Regions from separate parts of the Chryseobacterium sp. C2(2020) genome, predicted to be linked through region 2. Evidence: riboswitches for the same ligand, from Rfam matches in the RefSeq annotation. Region 2 holds a riboswitch; the other holds the start of a gene.
The links. A riboswitch is a leader RNA that binds a small molecule or an ion and turns the genes downstream of it on or off. The one in region 2 is predicted to bind cobalamin.
Positions count from the first base shown of each region.

Region 1 (4,433 bases), on a different contig from region 2:
TTCTTGTAAGCGTACTTCCGTAGCTGTAAGTAGCATTCTGCACAAATACCGTTCCTCCTGCTTCTACCACTCTTTCCGCTGTAGAAGTGGAAGCGAAAGGAATTTTCTTCACAAAAGAAAGATCAGAAAGCTTGTAAACATTCACATATTTTCCTCCGTTATACTTATCGTTAGACACATAAAGATTTCCGTTGCTGATCGTCATATATCTCGGATTATCCAATTGTGCTGTAATTTCTCCGGTTTTTTTGAAATTATAACGGTTAACAACCTGTACTTTATTAGAATTGTTCAGAAGCAAAAAAGCTCTGTCATCACTGAATGTGATCGTCTGCAAAACATCACCCAGATTTTCATTATTATTTTTCTTATAAATATCGTTTTCCAATACAGAAAGATCTTTAGAAATAAAAGAAACACTCGCTGTAGGTGTTCCGAAGTTCCCTTCATTCGCAATAAAATATCCGTTTTCATAATCACCTCGCGACGGCATTACATATTCATCATCACTACATGAAACATTAATCACAAGGATCAAAGCCAGTAAAAGCTGAAAAAGTCTGTTGAATTTCATAATATAATAATTGATTTTAAAAATTTAAGTTGATGTAAAAACTGTAGTTTCTTTTAGGTAAAGGATAATAAGCCATCGTTTCATAGATCTCGTCGGTAATATTATTTACCCTCAATCCTAAAGTATACTTTTTGGCAACCGTTGCAGACAATCCTGCATTCAGGACGAAATATGGTTTTATAAGATAATCGTTATTCTCATCAGAAGTGGTAAAAGTCTTACCCGTAAACATTCCCTGAACATACAGATTCATAAATCGGTACTGATAATCTGCATTCCCGAAAACCTTATGAAGAGGAACATACATCAGCTGATTTTTCGTCTCAAGATCTACAGATCTCGTATAGCTGTATCCCGTATTTATTTTTAAAGAATGTTCTTTAGAAAACTTGTGCTGAAATCCAATTTTAGACTCAAGACCATAAGACTCAACATTTCTTACGTTTCTTGGTGACCAATATCCCATAGAAGTGGGAATCCATTGGATCATATCCTTTATTTTCATGTAATAAGGCGTGAGACTCAAAATGAATTTTCCGAACGCCAATTCGTGGCTCATTTCAGTCTGCAAAGACGTTTCAGATTTCAGATCTAAATTTCCACCCGGATTCCAGTAAAGATCATTAAAAGAAGGAAACCTGAAATTCTTTGAAAAACTTGCCCCTAAACTATACCAGTCAGAAACCTTCCATTTGCCTGAAAAAGAATAGAGTAAAGGCGATTCTATATTTTCAATAAAATCCTTCTTGATTCCGGCTTCCAGTCTCAGCTTTTGGGTAGGGAAATATCTCAACAATCCTGCAACAGAATAAATATTTCTTCTTACATTCTCAATTCCGGATTGATAGCCCTCTCCTTTATTGATCTGATACTCCCCGATAAGATTAACATTCAGTTTAGGCGTGATGAAATAATTGAAATCATCTTTAAAAATTAGGATTTTTCCCGTTCCGCCACTGGTTTTAGGAGCATCAAAAACTCCGAAATACTGGAAGTTTTCTTCCGTGTAAGCCGCTTTCAGGCTGTTTGAAATCGATTTTGAATTCACATCGTGGGTAAGAAGGCTTCGGAAAGTCTGCGCTGCATATTTCGTCCGGTTGCCGTTTTCCGTGAAAATAGGATAATTCTGTTCCGCGTCGTACAACTGACTTTGCCACGAGATTTTCTGATTTCGGGCAATTTTGTAACTGAAGCCAATGTTCGCTGTACCGTTAAAATATTTACCGTTTCGGTTGATATACTGCTTTTCAGGAACCTCATAATTATTTTGACTGATGAAATAATTTCCGGATGCCTTAAAACTGAAATCCGCATTGCTGAAAGAAGTTTTGAAATAATTCTGGAACGTCTCATAAGAAGCCACTTCACTATGTAAAGTTGCATGAAAACCCTCATTAAATTTCAGCTCATTGTTAAGGTGAATACTTCCTCCGATCGCTCCGCTTCCGTAAACCACACTTCCGCCGCCGGCTTTCACTTCAAGCGCATCGTAGCCGAAAATCGCGATATTATTAACATCTCCCTGTCCTAAAAGAACAGAATTGATGTTAATCCCATTCCACACAAAAGCAGTTTGCTGCGCCGTTGTTCCCCTGAAAGAAGGTGAAGAAACCGCACCGCGGCCATTTTCCTTAATATAAACAGGCGACTGAAAACGTAACGTTTCAGATAGATTAGCGGAATTTTTTTCGATGTCTTTGGGAGTAATTGTAGTAACCGGATGAAAAAGTTTTGCCTTATTCATCTGATTGTCAAAAACATAAACGGTGTCAATAGTTTTCTCCTGCGCGTAAAGAAAACAACCGTATGATGCAAAAAGCAGTACTAAAGATCTTTTTAATGCCATTCCTATTTTACTTTTCCTCCGAAAGCAATGTTTTTAAGATTACATTTTGGCAGGTCTCCTGACTTTCGCTTTCTACACCTTCCCGTTTTCACAGTGGTTTATCGTAGAAATCTTATATGCGATTTACAGTTGCGGGGACAGTTTGGGATTTTCGCCCAATTCCCTTTTCATTCCAAATTAATGGAAACCAAAATTTTTGCAAAGATAACTTTTTTAATTTATTGACAAAAAAAATACCCATTAAGTATCTTTTTAATAAAACAATGATTTGTTGCATTACATACGAAAAACAATTTCAGAAGCTATTTCCAGCTTTCGCTACTCGCTTTTTTTGGATTCGGCGGCGGCTTTTGCCGCCGCCGAATCCAAAAAAGAGCTCAGACATGCCGCTCAATCTGGGCTAGGAAAATAAAACCGCAGAAAATAAACAGCTTTATAAAATTCAGATTCTATTGAAAAATAAATAATTATTTTAAGTAAAAATTATTTAAAATGTATTAAAATCTTACTTTAAGTTTCTTTAAACTCATTTTAAATTTAGCCGCAAAAAAGACAAAAGACTTTATTGGATTTATTTAAGTATTTCAAAAGTCTGCAAAGAGAAAAAATCTTTGATCTTTTAAACTTATGTGCTCTTTTTTCTATTGAAGGATTAAACTTAAAAAACTAAAGTGTTTAAATCTTTTGTGGTAAAAAGCATAAACAAGTTTTTTAATTACTTTAAAATAAGCATCACTAAGGAAGAAAATCAAAGATTTTCAAAAACTAATGGGTTCTTCTATTTTAAATACGCATCATTTAAAATCTTATGTGATGAAAGAAAGTCCCTTCTTAAAAAGCTTTCCCTTAAATCATTAAAATACAAATGAAAAATTCAGACAGAATTTAAGAGTCTGTTTAAATTTTTTTAAAATAAAAATACTCTTATTGAAAAAAAACTAAGGCGAAAGGTCTGATAAAAGTTCTATTCTTTTAAGACGCAAGGAGAAAATTAAAAATTTTCTTTTATAATGCTGATGAAATTTTATCGCAGATAAAATCCTTGTCCCTTAAAGCATAATATTTTAAACAACTTTGCGATTTTGCGAAAATCCAACCTGAATTCTTATTTACTATTATTTAAACATTTTAAAAGTCTGTTTAAACTTTATTTAACCGCAAAAGTCACAAAAGATCTACTAAATTTTTTATTTAAAGTTGATTTTTATTCTTTTGAGCGCTTTGATTATTCTGGAAATTCACTTTAATATTATCTTTTGTCCCTTTTGCGGTTAATTCTGAAATTAGTTTAAACAAGTTTTAACTATAAAAAAGTACCGTCAAAATAAAACGGCAGAAGATCCTTAATAGAATGTACCTTCACCACCTCATCATTCAGATTAGAAAAATAAAGCTCAATATTTTCATTCTGCTTCGTTTCATATTCAATAATACTCTGTCTGCACGATCCGCATGGCGGAATCGGCGGATTTTTCTCAGAAAACTCCTTCGGTCCGCCTACAATAAAGATTTTCTTTATTTTTTCAGACGGAAAATTTGCCCCGATCCAGAACAAAGCAGTCCTTTCCGCGCAAAGTCCCGAAGGATACGCCGCATTCTCCTGATTGTTCCCGGTGTAGATCTCTCCGTTTTCCAGAAGCACAGAACAGCCAACCAGAAAATGAGAATAGGGAGCATAAGCATTCTCGCGCGCTTCTTTCGCTTTTGCAAATAATTTTTTTTCTATATCGTTCAGTTCGCCTTTATTGTTAAAATATTCGTAACTGATATGAGTTTCTTTTTTCATATATTGTGGGTTTAAAAAAAGGGGGATAAATTTACTTTTTTTTCATGAGGTGGGCAACACCATCACATTCTTTAAAAATTTTAAAAATCAGATCAAAAAATGTTATACACTCCAATCAGATTCAGAAATGTTGAGTTGAAAAACCGTTGGGTAATGTCTCCAATGTGTATGTATTCTTCCGAAAACGGATTAGCCAACGACTTCCATTTTGTGCATTATGGAAGCAG
Region 1 is NZ_JACLCT010000002.1:80,710-85,142, reverse strand. It holds gene H6W52_RS01695 (DUF5074 domain-containing protein) at 1-574, opposite strand, end outside; gene H6W52_RS01690 (TonB-dependent receptor plug domain-containing protein) at 591-2,420, opposite strand; cobalamin riboswitch at 2,451-2,627, opposite strand; gene cdd (cytidine deaminase) at 3,724-4,206, opposite strand; gene namA (NADPH dehydrogenase NamA) at 4,306-4,433, shown strand, end outside.
Region 1: another riboswitch for cobalamin. It lies ahead of H6W52_RS01690 (TonB-dependent receptor plug domain-containing protein); the one in region 2 lies ahead of H6W52_RS09320 (acyl-CoA thioesterase).

Region 2 (4,433 bases):
ATATTTCAGTCTGCAGTTTAATATGGATTGTAGCCCTGCCCTTTTGGGCAAATATCTTTTTTTCGAAAAAAGAAGTGGTTATCTTCACGGTATATGCTATTTTTCTCATAAGTTTTTGCTGCATATTTGCCGGAAACGACTATTTCGGGTATCCTTTTAATGATCTTAAGAAGGGAAACCTTACAGACGCTTTTATATTTACTGTTAACCTTATACAGATATTTTTAGGAACATATTATAAAAGCCTGATTCAAAATATAAAGAGTAAAGAGGTAATTATAGAGAAAAAGGTTTCTCAGACTGCTGCTCCTGTTGCTGATAAAGATTTGCAACTTGCTGAAAATATTTTTGAGAAAATAGACAATGAGGTAATTGGCAATAAACTCTTCAGAAATGCAGATTTAACGATTTCCGAGCTCAGTAGTACAATTAAAGTGAATAACAATTATATTTCCAAAGCCATAAAAATCAACGGATTCGATAATTTTAATCATTACATCAACACACATCGTGTGGTATACGTAAAGAATAAACTTCATAGTGATGAACTGAAAACGATGACTTTGATGCACATCTATTCTGAAGCAGGATTTAAGAATCAGTCAACTTTTAATAAAGTATTTAAAAAAATAGAAGGGGTAACTCCAAGTGAATATATACAGAAAACCAGTACAAAGGTTTCATGACGGCTTTTTAAGTTTAAATTAATCAGTTTACTTTTATATTTTTGAAAAGTTTAAACAAATTTTAATTTATATATTTGAAGCGTCAAAAAATTTCATGATGATGTCTCTACGTAAAGCATTTTATCTTTCAGTTTTCAGTGTTTTTTCTTTTGCATTGGCGAAAGGTCAGAATAAAGTTCCTTTCGGTGTTGTAAAAGCTGAGGAAGGTTATGCCATGGTGCGTGTTCATAAAGACGATTACCGAAAAATCGTTGATAAGATCCGTATGAAAACAGGAGATGTTTTTATTTATGAAAAACCTGCTCCGGGAGAAACAGAATGGATCTGGATAAAATATCCTGAAAAAGAGGATACAGAAAAACCTTTCGTACGATACGACAGCATCACCAAAGAAGGTATGGTTAATAAAAACCGTGTGGTTTTTGTAGATAATTTACCAAAATTTACACCTTCAAAATCGAAAAACGGAAAATCTCTGATCTTTACAGACGACACTAATCCTAAAATTCCCGGAAACCAAAGAACAAAGGTTATTATTGACGTTTACCCTTCTTATGCACACATTAAGAAGCAGGAAAAAGATGCCAATGGAAACATTACTAAAGTTGACAAAGTAAAAGCCTGGGGCGTAGGAAAGGAATTGCCTGAAGGTTTAACCGAAATAAAATCTGTACGCGTTCAGCAACCGGGAAGAGGTTCTGTTTTTGTAAGAGATGCTATTAAAAATATGTTTCAGCCAACGATGGATTTCAATAACGTGGGTGTAACCGCCATCGATAACGATCATATTTTTCTTTATATGATAAATGGCTCCGGTGAAAACCGCTATACAACAATCTGGACGATCAAACAGGGAAAAGCTGAAAGCCAGATCATTTATAAAACTCCTGAATAATTCATTAATTATCATTATTTTTGTACCCGAAAAGCATGAGTATGGACTCTTTTCCAGGCTGTGACTTTTCAGGAAACTGGTTTTGCTTAACTGCAGATTAAAAGGGAATCGTGTGAAAATCACGAACTGTCGCGCAACTGTAAGTAACTAAAGTCTTTATAAAAAAAATCCACTGTGTAATTCATGGGAAGGGAATAAAGATGTTACAAGTCAGGAGACCTGCCTTTTTCTTCATAACAAAAAACTTTCGCGATTTGAAGTTTGTTGATCTAATGGATACTCAGAGATTTCTGTCTCTGCTTTTTCTATTGTTCTTCTATTTTTTCATCTCGCTTTAATTAATAATGATATATGACTACAGAAGAAAGAATTGAAGCATCTGAAACCCGAATTTTCAAAGCGGTTTTCCCGAACACAACCAATCATTACGATACGCTTTTCGGAGGTACAGCAATGCAACTGATGGATGAAGTGGCTTTTATTGCTGCCACCAGATTTGCAAGAAAACGTGTGGTAACCGTAAGCAGCGATAAAATTGATTTTAAAAGGTCTATTCCTGCCGGAACCATTGTTGAACTGATTGGAAAAGTGGTTCATGTCGGAAAAACGAGTATGAAAGTAAATGTGGAAATTTTCACGGAACAGATGTATTCGTATGAAAGAGAAAGAGCAATCGTAGGAGATTTTACTTTTGTAGCGATTGATGAATTCAAGAAGCCAATTCAAATATTATAAAAAAGGTTCCGGCGACCTTCGGTCGCCGGAACTCTATATTTTCAATGTTCTTTAAAGCGGTTTCGGCGGGCTTTGCCCGCCGAAACCTTTCTATTTCAATACCTTTTCAGTTTCCAGATTCTTCAGCAGCAGCAACTGAAAAGCCTCTCCCAGTTCATCGGAAGCTCTTACAATGGCATTTTCCAGCATATTTCTTATTTGCTTTTCTGTAACGCCGGCTTCTGTCCAGCTCTTTCCTGAAGTGTGGGAATTTAAGATAAAAGGCATAATACGATCGATTGCGCAGGCAAAAATTGCATCAGGAGTCTGCTCTTCCTCAAATTCCAGCCAAAGATTAAAAAATTCAGAGCGCAGCGGTTCATCTAAAATTCCGAAAATTTTCTGAGCTGAAACTTTCTCTCTTTCAAATTTACCTGCCATTGCCGCTTCATCAAATAAGAAAGTATCTCCTGCTTCAATTTCTACCAGATCATGAATAGACAACATTCTGATTACTCTTAATAAATCGATATCTGCTCTGTTCTTTGCATATGGGAAAAGGATCTGCGCCAGAATAATAATCTGCCATGAATGTTCCGCCGTATTTTCTCTTCGTGAATCGTCTGCATTGTAATTTCTTCTTTGTACGTTTTTCAGGGCATCAACAGCCAGAATAAAATCGATTTCTTTTTGTATTTTCATTGTATATAATTATTTCGAGACCATCTATTTCTCAATCACTTAAAAAAAGTTTTGACAATTTTTCATTTAAAAGATTCACATTTCTAAAAAAATATCAATTAAAAAGATCCCAGACTTTTATGCTTACGAGAATAATGTTTATTTTGATAATGAGTTTATGATAAATCTTTCGTCTGCTTTATGGTTAAAATTTAAAAAAGCATAAAATTAAAGCGAGTAAAATGGCAATACAAAAATAAGACTTTTAGCTTTAAACCTATTCTAATTCACAGATTAGTATTACTTTTATTATAAATATTCTACATGACTCCAAATTACAATTATCCTACAGAAATTAAAGGAAAAAGAAAACTGTACTCTCTTTTTTATGGTGTAAATAATCCCTTAAAAGTCATCAGCGGAAATCATAACATTGCCGGAGACACTTTCCATCTAAAAGCCAGTGTAACAAATACTGATTTTATCTTTTCTCAGGATAAGGAATTTATTGAATATGTTCTAAAACAAAACCATAAAAACTATTCTAAATCTGATATACAATCGGTTGTGTTAGGAAAATATCTCGGGAAAGGACTGCTTACCAATAACGGAAAAGACTGGCTGAAACAGAGACGCCTCATCCAGCCGGGATTCAGTAAGATCAAAATCTCCGGTTTAATCGGCATTATGGAGGATGAAATTGATAAAGCATTTCAGAATTTTCCTCAGGAGCCGGAAACTGATTTATATGATTTTTTTCACACACTCGCTTTCAACATTGTTGCGAAAACACTTTTCAGTTCGGATATTGATGAGGAAAGTGTGAAAGAGCTGGGAAAAATCATTACCGAAGTTCAGGAAGTCTTTGCCAAAGAAGTAAGAATACCTTTGTATACGCAAGTGATAAAAAGTCTTGGAATAATGGATAAAATAATGAAAAAAAATAATGAAGGGAAAAATATCATTAAAAATGTTCTGGATAAAAGAAGAAGCTCAGGTGAAGAAAAAAATGATTTGCTGGATATGCTTATTCAGGCACGTTATGAAGACACACAGCTTCCAATGTCTGATGAACAGCTAATTGATGAAATGCTCATTCTTTTCATTGCAGGACACGAAACCACTGCCAATGCTTTAAGTTTTATCTTTTTCGAGATCAGCCAAAATCCTGAGGCCGAAGAAAAACTAAGAGCTGAAATTGCAGCAGAAGGTGAAAATGCTTTTGGAACAGAAAGCTTAATGAAAAAATCTTACACCACAAATATCATTAAAGAAGCAATGAGACTGCATTCTCCGGCATGGGCAATCGACCGGCAGGCTCTGGAAGACGACAGTTTTAAAAACTATTCATGGAAAAAAGGAACTTTAATAATCCTTTATATTACGGGTCTGCACAGAAATCCGAAGTACTGGAATGATCCCGATTCTTTTATTCCTGAACGTTTTGATGATGAAAA
Region 2 is NZ_JACLCT010000013.1:16,995-21,427, forward strand. It holds gene H6W52_RS09310 (helix-turn-helix domain-containing protein) at 1-686, shown strand, start outside; gene H6W52_RS09315 (hypothetical protein) at 784-1,581, shown strand; cobalamin riboswitch at 1,642-1,823, shown strand; gene H6W52_RS09320 (acyl-CoA thioesterase) at 1,933-2,316, shown strand; gene H6W52_RS09325 (HD domain-containing protein) at 2,407-2,997, opposite strand; gene H6W52_RS09330 (cytochrome P450) at 3,301-4,433, shown strand, end outside.